One region of the Paenibacillus sp. FSL R5-0908 genome, then DNA from elsewhere that is predicted to be linked to it. Evidence: riboswitches for the same ligand, from Rfam matches in the RefSeq annotation. Region 1 holds a riboswitch; the other holds the start of a gene.

Region 1 (6,078 bases):
GCATTCTCATTCCTCCAAAAGTGTAGTGGTTATCCCTAGCATTGTAACGTTACGGAATGTCATGTTCTGTACAGATCTCTTCCGTCTCTCATTTCTTTGACGTCCCAAAACTTGGAAGGTTGCACAGGAATATGGAATTCCGGTAAATTTCTTTTGGTTTTCTTGTTGAATACACAAAAAGCCGCATTTCTGCGGCTCTTATTGGACATATTTTTGATGTGGGAGAGAGACCCGAAAGTTAAAGAACTCATTTGCTTACAAACTCATTATTTGGTACAATTACCACGTCTAACCTAGTAAAAAAAGCCAAATACCCTCTATTCATAAAGAATGAGGGCGTGACACGGCTTTGTTGAGACAAGCTCCACCTTGCTGAACAGAGCCGTTCATTGAATGATCCTATCAATTACTATAAGGGGAGGTGAACCCTCATGGCAAAAGACGTAGTTTGTGAAGTTAACTCGTGCACCCACTGGGCAGAAGAGAACAAATGCAGCGCTGAATCGATCTTCGTAGCTTTCCACAGCTCCCAAGAACCAAAACGCGCAGAAGAAACAGATTGCAAAACTTTCGAAAGTAAATAAGTAAATGCCTGAAGGGACCCTCCACGGTTCCTTCTTTTCTTTTTCATTCTAACAAGATTGAGAATTATTATCAAGTAGCTGATATAAAAAAATAAGTGAACTAAAAAGCCAGGGTAATTTACCCTGGCTCTAATTTATTTATGTCTATTTAGAAGCAATAACCCCTGACTTTTCCCTCGCAATAGCCGCAGCTCTTACCATGTTACGAAGTGCATCCTCTGTCTCCTGCCAGCCACGTGTTTTCAGACCGCAATCCGGATTAATCCAGAACTGTTCAGGATCCAGCACCCGCAGCGCACGATCGATATTCGCTGTCATTTCTTCTACAGCCGGAACCCGCGGGCTATGGATGTCATACACTCCAAGACCGATTCCTTTATCATAGTCCTGCTCCTCAAAGCTGATAATCAGCTCCCCATGGCTACGTGAAGTCTCGATGGAGATTACATCAGCATCCATAGCCGATATGGAATCGATCATGTCATTGAATTCGCTATAGCACATATGCGTATGAATTTGTGTCGTTGCCTTCACATGGTTCGTAGCAACGCGGAACGACTTCACTGCCCAGTTCAGGTAATGCTCACGGTCTTCTGCCTTAAGCGGAAGTCCTTCACGTATAGCCGGCTCATCCACTTGAATCATTTCGATACCTGCATCTTCCAGCGCTTTTACTTCATGGCGAAGGGCAAGAGCAATTTGATTGGCCACCTCTTCCCGGCTGAGATCATCACGTACAAATGACCAATTGAGGATCGTTACAGGGCCCGTCAACATTCCTTTAACCGGAAGCTTCGTCAACGATTGTGCATAGACACTTTCTTTTACAGTCATAGGCTGTATAAATGCAACATCCGCGTAGATCACCGGTGGCTTAACGCAACGGGAACCGTAGGATTGAACCCAGCCATTACTAGTAAACAAGTATCCATCCAGCTTTTCTCCGAAAAACTCCACCATATCTGTACGCTCGAACTCACCGTGGACCAGAACATCCAGACCTAGCTTTTCTTGGAAGGTAATTGCATCCGCGATCTGCTCACGAACAAATCCATCATAACGCTCCTGATTCCAGACCCCTTTACGCCATTTCAATCTCGCCTGACGCACTTCTACTGTCTGCGGGAAGCTACCAATTGTAGTGGTTGGCAGAAGTGGAAGCTGCCATTTCTCTTGCTGCACCTTTAAGCGCTCAGCAAAAGGCAGACTGCGTTGGTCCGGTAGAGCTGCAAGTGCAAGCACTTGCTCCGCCACATCCTTACGGCCACGCTCAGGTAGTGCGCGGAATGCTGCAATAGCTTCACGACTAGCGGCCAGCGCTGCTTTAGAAGCTTCTCCTTTATCTGCGAGGGCTGCTCCGAGCAGACTAAGCTCTGCAAGCTTCTCATCGGCAAAAGCTAACGCATTCTTAACTGTCGCCTTCAGCTTCACCTCACCTTGAACGGTGACTGGGACATGCAGCAGACTGCAAGAAGGCTGAAGAATAAGACGATCAAGCGGCACATGAACGCTGAGCTTTTCTACCAGTTGCAGCTTAGCGTCTAAATCGGAACGCCAAATGTTCCGTCCATCAATAATTCCGGCACCCAGCCATTTGTCCTTCGGCCAGCCAAGACGTTCGATAGAAGCCAGATTCGCTCCACCATCGTGCACAAAATCAAGACCCAAGCCTTGAACAGGCAACTCTAGCAGTGCCTCCAGCGGTTCAGCAGCTTCAAAATACGTCTGTAAAATAATATTCAAGCCCGGCACGGAGCCGGCAATTTCTGTGTATATCGAGTTAAGCAGTGTTAATTCTTCTTTACTTATGCCTGTAACAATCGCTGGCTCATCGATTTGTACCCAGCTTACCCCTTCTTGCTTCAGTTCCTGTAGCAGTTGAACATAGACTGGAACAAAACGTGCAGCAATCTTGGCGATATCTGCCGCTGCGTAACCTTTGGACAGCTTAAGGAAGGTATACAGACCTAAAAGTACCGGTTTACCTTCAATCCCTGCCTGCGATTTAGCAAAACGATAAGCCGCTAGAGGTTTATTTTCAGTCAGGCGTGGTGTTTGTGTGCCGATCTCTGGAACGATATAGTGATAGTTCGTATTGAACCATTTGGTCATCTCACAGGCAGTAGCCTCAGCATTACCACGGGCCATTGCAAAATAAAGATCAAGCCCGATGTCGCCGCCATCATACGTGTACCGTGGAGGTACAATTCCAAACATAACAGCCGTATCCAACACATGATCATAAAATGTAAAATCATTTACCGGAATAAGCTCAATTCCTGCCTCTTGCTGGGTCTTCAAATGCTGCAGCTGAATTGCTGCCATTTCGGAGCGGAATTGCTCCTCATTTATTTTCCCCTGCCAGTAGGCTTCCAGTGTCTTTTTCCATTCGCGGTTCTTTCCGATTCTCGGATATCCAAGATTGCTTACTTTTACTTTATTCGTCATCTCGATACACTCCCTCTTCAATCTCTTATTTCAAACTCCAAAGCTACTTGCTTTCCTATAAAAAAGAGCGCCCTTCCCTAAAAAAGTCAAAGGGAAAGACGCCCATGATATACCCATGGTTAACGTCTAACACCTCCCTATCTTCCGTAGGTGAAGCAGTGCTGTTGAAACAGGCAGGTCTCCTGGCTAGCGGCGTCAACATCTTGAGCAGTCTTCCCAGCAGTAGTAAATTGCCAGTGACCTCTGTTGCTCGAGATTCTTCCGTTACAGTGGCGGGACCGCATCGGCTTCGAACCGAATTTCCCTATTAAGCCTACCGAATTACTATTTTCCGGTCAGCACCTGTCTCCGATATCTTTCATCATTTGAGTGTCTTAATCTGATGTCATCATACGTGAAAGCCCCGGCAATCTGCAATAGATTACTGGGGCTTCTGTTATATCGATTCCTTATAACGGACTTAGAAAAATACGAAATATACTACAGCAGCAAGAATTATACGGTATATAGCAAACGGTAAGAGCTTGATACGATTGATCAGTTTTAAGAAGAAACGCATCGATAACAGCGCAAATAGGAAGGCACTAATAAAGCCAGCAATAAAAAACGGCAACGCGTCCATGGTGAAATATTGCCAGTTTTTCATCAGTGACAACAGACTGGCACCTGCCATGATGGGTACTGCCATAATAAACGTAAAATCAGCAGCGGCCCGATGGCTCATCCCGAGGAGTACGCCACCAGAAATCGTCGAGCCCGAGCGTGAAAATCCAGGCCATAACGAAAAACACTGTACAAGACCTACACCAAGTGCCTGTTTGTATGTAATCTGATCTACACTCTCAGTTCTGATCTTCTTTGGCCCAAACAGATCCGCAATAATCATTAATATAGCCCCGATCACTAGACCAATTAACACCGTTGAGGTAGAGAATAAATGCTCATCAATATAATCATTAAACAGAACACCTAACACACCTGCAGGCACTAACCCTACCAAAACCTGAGTCAGCTTGAGGTGCCCGCCCTGCTCCATCTGCGGTAGCTCCTCTGTTACAGGATCCAATTGCTTACGGCTGAAACGCTTTAAGCCTAACAAATCAATGAACCGATTTCTAAAAATCACAACAACCGCTAATATTGAACCCAGTTGAATAACTACTTTGAAGGTATTTGCCGTATATTGTCCAAATAACGCCTGTGATTTCAGCCACATATCATCAACAATAATCATATGACCCGTGGAGGATACTGGAGCAAATTCGGTTAAACCTTCAACAAGCCCCAAAATAATGGCTTTAATAATCGTTAATAGCTCCATGTGTTTCCCTCCTTTTTAATAATCATTTCTATTATCAGTCCTCCACCCGCTTAGCCCTCAGTGTTCATTCTCCGGCTGCGTTTGCGGAAGTACAGAAACCCAATAATAACTAATCCGCCAGCAATTAGTACATAGACTACATTGGAGTACACATCCATGTACATGGCAATGTCTTCCCAGGATTCGCCCAAAGCCGCGCCAATAAGCACAAGCAGCAAATTCCATCCCAATGTGCCAATCGTTGTGAAGATCATAAACACTCCAAATTTCATGCCCGACATTCCCGCCGGAATCGAAATCAGACTGCGGACCAGCGGAACCATCCGACAAAACAATACAGTCCAATAGCCATATTTATCAAACCAGGCGTCAGCCTTGTGGATATCTTTTTTACTGATCCGAATTAGGCCACCCCAGCGTTCAACCAGTTTCTCTAACCGGCTCACATCCAATAATCGTCCAATATAATAGAGGATTACTGCACCCAGTAGTGAACCAGCCGTGGCAGCAATAATTACACCAGGGATCGTTAAGCTCGTCGTAGTCGTCATAAATCCTCCAAAGGGCAGGATCACTTCTGAAGGAATTGGTGGAAATATATTTTCAAAGGCCAGCATCAGAAAAATACCGAAGTAACCAAACTGCTCCATAAAATCTGTAATCCATGCTTGCATCTTGTTACCCCCATTTCTCATATCAAGTTCTTCTTCAGGTTGCGTAAATAGCGGCTGCGAATAAAAAAGAAGTATAGTCCTTGAACAGCTAAATATCCGAGTAACACCGCGCCTGTCTCCGTTGCGATAGATAAGTAGAACAACCGTTGAAGGGCAATAAAAGCAAACACACTGTGTAAAATAGCTATTCCGACCGGCACAAAAAACAACAAAGCGAGTTGAATCGTAACTATTCGATTGAGTTCTTTATCCGTAAGCCCCATCTTGGACAAAGTGGAATATTGATTGCGATCATGATCAAGATCGGTATATAACCGGAAGTAAAGAAAGCTGCCCGCCGCGATAAAAAAGACAGTACCCACCAGCAAGGAAGCAAAAAGCATTGTGTTATACAATGTTTTCTGAAGTTCAAACAGCGTGCCGCTGATCACAATCGCATACGGAGAATCACTTTCATAGGACTGTTTACCTTTATGGGCAAGATCAGCTGCGATACCTACCGTCTGTGGAAAATCCTCTACATAAAAACCTGTATAAAGATCCGACTGCACGGGATCAATAGCGCTGTAAAGCTCATCACTGATCACGACACCACTAAAATCCCCGCCATCTCTACCATCCAGCTCCGGCAATAAATATTCGGCGATGGGGACTTGCTCGGTATAACCTATTTCTTTAATGGCAAGTCCTTGCTGCAAGGAATAGACTGCTTTTACTCTGCCTTCTGTTAAACTGCGATCCCGCTGCGATCCAATCATCACCAGACCATCGTTGCCCACCAGAACACGCTCATCTGTTGTGAAACCTGCACGTTGCAGGGCGAGATTATAATCACTGAAAGCAATCAAGGGAAGGCGTAAAGTGCGATCGGGTCCAGTCTGAGCTTCAACCTCAGCATATTTAATCGGAATACTAAGCGCTTCATAAGGGAGTCCGTGCGTCTTGAGCTCTTCCTTAATTTCGTTCAGATGCTGATCAAAAGGTACACCCGCCGGGTTTCCTTTGGCTACATAACCCACTGCTGCGGGATAATCCAATTTCAGCTCTCTGG
Region 2 (6,078 bases), 4.2 Mb from region 1:
AGGAAAAGAGCAAAACAGACATTCCAACAGCGGTTGTGCTTGCCAAAAGTGATATGCTGCATTCACTCAAGGATGAAGATGGCGATTACATCAAGTCTAACAGCAATGTGTTCAATAACTATGTTCACCGCAAAACATTAAACATGGACGAGTTTCATAATATCGACGGGGAAATTCGCAGATTTATTGGTAAGGTGGACAGACCCTTTAAAGATACAATGGATGTTTATTTCGCGAATACGGGTTATTTTGCAGTATCTGCGTTGGGCAGCAACCCTGTGAATCAAAAGATTGAGGGTGTAGTAAGCCCGATTCGTGTAGACGAGCCTTTTATTTGGCTGCTGCATAAGCTGAAGTATATTGAGGGGAGCGACGGCCCGTGAATGTTTTCTCAGGGTCAACAATCGCCCAACAGATGTACACCCGCGAACGTCGCGGAGTGTTTCGTTCCACAGAAGGCTTCGATACGGTAGCGAAATCAGATAGTCTAGACAATAATTTTGTGAAAAAAATCCTTCATCCCTTCTGCCTCTACGATGCTCCTGCGGAGTTAACCGCGCGTGGGGAGAAGGATGAGGCTGCATATCCTGGTGCGCTGCACCTATTTCATGCTGAGAACGGGGATACAGTTATTGGGCTTAGTCGTTATCAAGCGGCCGATTTCACAGGCCAACGAAGCGCTTTTTTTGCACATAACTATGTAGTACCTGCTTCACGTTCCGAAGAAATTGTGCAGAGCTATGGAGACTGGCTGCATGCTGATTTTGCAGAGCGTTATACTGGAGAGCTTGGTGGAACCTTGCCGGAGCTGCCCTCTATTCCAGTTGTTCGCACAGACCGCAGCCCGGATCCAATCGCAGGCTTACGCTTGCTAGGGATTGATGAAGGGATATTCAAGGCGTTATTGCAAGCGGTAATGCTCTCTGTAGCAGGTAAGAAAAAAATCTACGTGGCTCTAAACGTACCTATCACCGAGTTGTCCGCGCGGGCGGTGGAGCTTACAGAAATTCTGTATAGCGTGCTGCCGTATGAATTCCGCCGTAGATTAGGCGTGATTACGTATGCGAATGAACCGCAAAGCCGTAAATATATACATCTTAGCTTTGTGGAAAAAGGTTCACTTCGTCCCGGTGACCGCAGTATTGAGAAGGATTATACCTTTGATTTGGCTTCCGGACGGATGGGGAATGTCGATTTTGGCGAGTCCCGCCAGCCTTATGCTGATTTGGTATGGAAGCTGTTACTGCTGAATCCAGGAGATATTAACGACTTCGTAAGCTTCGCCGATCAGATTCTGCGTGGAGAGAGTCCTGAGCACAAGCTATCTCTTTCTTTCTATAATGAGCTGGCTATCTTTTATGAGATTGAGCAAGGGAACGAGCATTTATATACGGAAAACAAGAGTGCGGTGCTAAGTGGTTTGCTTTCATACCTAAAGCCAGACGGTGCAATTCATTCTAGAATCCGCTTGAATGATATTTTCTTAGAACGGTTTGACCGGGAATTTGATCTGATTCGGCAAAGAAATGTGCCAGATCCAGCGATTATGGAATGCTTTAAAGAGTATTTTGTACTTAAGGATCACAATTACAGGGTAAGAATCGTGGATTATTTCATCAATGGGATGCTTCATAGTGTGGAAGCGGGCCGCAAGGATATTTTGAGTGCTGCTTACGGGATCATTGAGAGTAATGATGAGTTAAGTGCAGCTTACTTCCAGCGCGTGATGTCTGAAACTTATTTCCGTAAGCAGCTACTTGAGCCTTATATGGAATCAAGACTAGCTGCGGCGTCCAGATCTGCGGATATTCTGAGCTTTGTGCTCCATTGGGGGCGGTTCCTGCCTGTGGCGTTAGAGCAGTCTTTTGCTCAAAATGCTGTGAAGGATTATTTGCTAGAAAAGCTCCAGCTGGAGCATGATCCGGTGGCTTCTGTGGCGGAAATTCATGAAATTGTAGATAAGGCAGAAAAAGATCGCCGTAAAGGAACAGGAGTTGCTCCTAAGGCACTCTCCCTAATGCAGGATCTTGCTGCTTCAGCAGATAGATTCTTACTGAACCGCTTATCGCTTTCTGATATGACGCAGGAGGAGCTTCTGGAGGTAGTTTTTTTACGATATGGTAATGTTGTCGATTGGCAGCCGCCACTGGATAGGATTAGCAAGCAGAAAGAGAATGCGCTGCGTGCAGCTTACCGCTGGTTTGGTGAAGAGAAGCCAAATGAAGAGATTTTTACAGGATTGTCTCCGCAGGAACTAGACGATGTGCAGCTACTGGGTCGTCGTTTGCTAAAAGAGGCACGTGTTCTGGAACCCTTTGAACGGCTTCCGCTAGCCTTTTACTATACAACTCAGCGTGAAGGGGGTCCGCTGGATTACGATGCGCTTCTGGAGCTGTTAAAGCGTAAAGCCGGTTCCGACAAAGAAATCATCTATCGGTTTTTTGCTTGGTCGCAAGGAAATTCTTTATTTAAGGTTTCGAATAAAAAGCTGCAACCGGGTTACCGTAAGGCGATTCTGAAGTATTTCCTGAGCAGTGATCGTGAAGCGTTCAAGAATCGGGAATTCCGAAAGAACTATGTCGCGGCAGCTCGGCCTGCTCTGCAAAATGTGTACAATGAAGCCCGCTCCCAACTGGCTTCCCCGCTGGCGCGCTGGATCAGCCGCAGCCGATTTCGACTCTTAATCTCCGGCTCCATTACGGGTATTCTGGTGATTATTGCAATTATCGTATTCAGTATGCTGCGTCCGGATGATACGAAGACGGCTCTGCCGGGAACAAGCCCTGAGCCGACCCCTGTTCAGAGTGCAGGCAATGTGCTGCCTCCGGCTTCAGTATACTTGAAGGATCAGAGCGGCGAAGGAGATAAGGGGAGCAGCATATTGGTGTTCACCTTCGCAAGTGCAGATGACTGTGTGCAGTTTCAACCGACTGAGATTAGTTTAATGTCTTCGTCTACAGAGATAGATAAAAGCTTTAAGGTCGCTGCTACGAATGGGACTTGTCCAGTGCCGTCAACGGATGGGACGGATGAGAGAAACGCCGATGACGAGTCAGATGCCGCTGGCACTACTGGAGGAACAGCAGAAGGTGCAGATGCTACTAATGCTGTAGCTGATGTATCTCCGTCTCCTACGCCTTCCTCTGATGCTGAGGATAGCACTGGGTTGCCTTCCGCAACAGCTGTGACTGAAGGGGAACAATCTTCCTATCAGGTTGAGGTTACATTGGAGCCTGGAGCGACAATTTTAGAGAAAAGTATGATCAAAGCCGGAAGATTTACATTGATCGTAGATCCCGATCCTAATATTCCACCAGCTTCTGATTCAAGTGCTGAACCTTCCCCAACTGCAAGTCCGGAAGGAACAGCAGAATAACAAGCTTTCTGAACAGCAATACCTACCGGCAGGTGGCGTAATGCTGTTCATTTTTTTGCTGCCCATACTAAGCTTTTCTATAGACATGCTATGTATTAATAGATATGATTATGGATGTCAAAATAAGATACTACATACTGGAAAAGGTGCAGACTCTATCAATCTAGTCGTCTGCTTAAAAGGGAAGTCCGGTGCAAGAGTCCGGCGCGGTCCCGCCACTGTATGTGCGGAGTTTTTCTTCTATAAGCCACTGCCCCTAAGGTAGGGTGGGAAGGTGAAGAACAGCGATGAAGCATCAGCCAGGAGACCTGCCTTTTTCGTGAGCGTTTCTATTCTTCGTGGGGTAAGAATGTGGAACATATACAGATGGACTGTTGGCAGGAAGCAAGCGCCTCAGCCTCGATTTGTAATCTTCCCTGACCGCCCTCTAAAGGGGCGGTCTTTATGTTATGCGTCTTATTCCCAGCAGTACCCATTCTTATACAGAAAGAGGTTAAACAATGAAGAAAATCATGTCTTCCAAGTTTGTAGCACTTGGGCTGGCCTTATTCATGGTCATTTCAATTCTAGGAACATCTCTTGCTCCGGCAGGACAAATATTTGCAGAAGCGAGCGCTGGCTCCGGTCTGGAAGCAACTGCTGCGGAGCGGATTAATGTTGCGGATGCGACTTATGCGGCTGCAGAATATCTCTTGAAAGGTGGCGTGCAATCGGATTGGCAAGCTATTGGATTAGCGCAAGCAGGATATAAGCTGCCAGCCAGTTACCATTCAGAGCTTGAGAAAAAAGTAAAGGATGCAGCTGGAAATTTCGCCAATGTAACCGATTATGCTCGAATCGTGCTCGCAGTGAGAGCGATTGGTGCAGATCCTACTAGCTTTGCTGGTAACGGAACGACTCCTGGCTATAATCTGATTGAGAAAATTTATAATAACAGCAAGCTCAGTGAACAGACGCTTAATAATCCGGTATATGCTTTACTTGCGCTGGATTCTGGTAAATATAATATCCCAAGTGACGCGAAATGGACGGCGGATAAGCTCCTTACGGAGATTCTCTCCAAACAAAATCCAGATGGGGGCTTTGCACTAACCTCAGGCACAAGTGAGCCTGATATGACAGCGATAACCTTGACGGCTCTGGCGGCACATAAAAATAATCCCGAAGCCTACTTAGCAGGGCTACAAGCCGTAGCCTGGTTATCCGCAGCTCAAGATAGCCATGGGGGTTACGGTGACAGTGCTGAAAGTAGCGCACAAGCAATCCTTGGACTCACATCCTTTGGAGTTGATCCTAGTGGATTAGAATACACCAAAAACAAAGTGGATCTAATGGAGAACCTGCTCAGCTATCGTCTAGCTGATGGTAGCTTCACCCATAGCCGTGGTGGAAGCAGTAATGTTCTGGCGACAGAGCAAGGGCTTCAGGCGCTGGTTGCCTATAATTTGCTGTATAAAGGAAGCAACAATAAGCTATACGATTTTTCCAAGTCCTCCATTCAGAGCTCACTAATCTACGCTCCTGTAACGATTGAGGGGCCACAGGCCACGTTGGCACAAGGGTACGCCTATGCTGGCAACGCACTTGGAGCGTTAGAGAAGCTGGCGCTTCAAACGAACTTGCCGATCACGAATCCTTCGGGCAATTATGTGACTGGCATCGGAAATATTGTTGCTGGAAGCTTTGGTGGTTATGACGGATGGATGTATGTTGTATCGCGTGACGGAAAATGGATGAATCCCGATGTAGGTATGAGTGATTTTGTACTTAAAGATTCAGATCAGGTACTGGTTTATTATGCCGGAGATGACACTAAGCTTGTGGATTCCGTTACGCTTTCCAAAGCAAATCTTAAAGAGGGCGATTCTTTTACCGTCACTGTAACTAGTAAGACGTGGAAATGGGACGCTGCTACGAACACTTCCTCTCCTGTAACTGCAAAAGCTGCGGGTGTTCAGGTCCAAATTGGAGCTCAGACGGTAACGACGAATGCTAAAGGTGAGGCCGTATTCTCAGGAAATGTGCCCGCAGGTGACTATACACTGACTGTAACTGGCTACCGTGAAGGCAAAGCCCCAACGATTGCTAAATATACAAAAGCTCTAAAAGTGATTTCTAAGAATGTAACAGCTTCGCTAACCGTTGAAGGCCCGGAAGGGTTGATTAGTGAGGGGACTTTGAAAGCCTCCAATGCCCTTGAAGCGTTGCAACAACTAGGGTCTACCGATGATTTTAAAGTAGATATCACCAAATCGTCTTATGGCAACTTTGTATCAGGTATCCATGGAGTTTCGCAAGGTACTTACGACGGATGGTGGAGCTTCGTGGTATCACGAGGCGGGGAGTGGATATATCCAAGTGTGGGTATGGATGCGTTCGAACTACAGGAATCCGATCGTGTGCTTGTCTATTATGCAGGAGAAAATACACAGGTTGTAAATTCTGTGGTGCTTTCCCCATCACAGCCAAAAGCTAATGAAGCTTTTACTGTAAAGGTTTCACAGAAAAAGTGGGTGTGGAATCAGGAAAGCTTCACTTCTGATCCGGTTACGTCACCGGCTGCAGGTGTGCAGGTTTCGATTGGTGATAAGAAGGTAATCACGAATGAACAAGGTGTGGCTGTTGTTGATGGCGGTCTCCCAGCAAATAGCTATACAATAGCTGTTACCGGTTATGCTAAAGACAGCGTACCGAGCGTAGCG

Evidence for each region. A riboswitch is a leader RNA that binds a small molecule or an ion and turns the genes downstream of it on or off. The one in region 1 is predicted to bind cobalamin.
Region 2: it holds a riboswitch for cobalamin, as region 1 does, so the genes downstream of both, MKZ09_RS05170 (DUF4430 domain-containing protein) here and metE (5-methyltetrahydropteroyltriglutamate--homocysteine S-methyltransferase) in region 1, are expected to answer to the same signal.

The regions. Positions count from the first base shown of each region.
Region 1 covers NZ_JBBOUV010000001.1:5,373,857-5,379,934, forward strand. The annotation lists gene MKZ09_RS24465 (DUF4349 domain-containing protein) at 1-4, opposite strand, end outside; gene MKZ09_RS24470 (DUF1540 domain-containing protein) at 432-584, shown strand; gene metE (5-methyltetrahydropteroyltriglutamate--homocysteine S-methyltransferase) at 729-3,032, opposite strand; cobalamin riboswitch at 3,188-3,393, opposite strand; gene MKZ09_RS24480 (undecaprenyl-diphosphate phosphatase) at 3,493-4,353, opposite strand; gene MKZ09_RS24485 (DedA family protein) at 4,404-5,027, opposite strand; gene MKZ09_RS24490 (FtsX-like permease family protein) at 5,045-6,078, opposite strand, start outside.
Region 2 covers NZ_JBBOUV010000001.1:1,154,702-1,160,779, forward strand. The annotation lists gene MKZ09_RS05160 (hypothetical protein) at 1-383, shown strand, start outside; gene MKZ09_RS05165 (GAP1-N2 domain-containing protein) at 380-3,376, shown strand; cobalamin riboswitch at 3,504-3,706, shown strand; gene MKZ09_RS05170 (DUF4430 domain-containing protein) at 3,877-6,078, shown strand, end outside.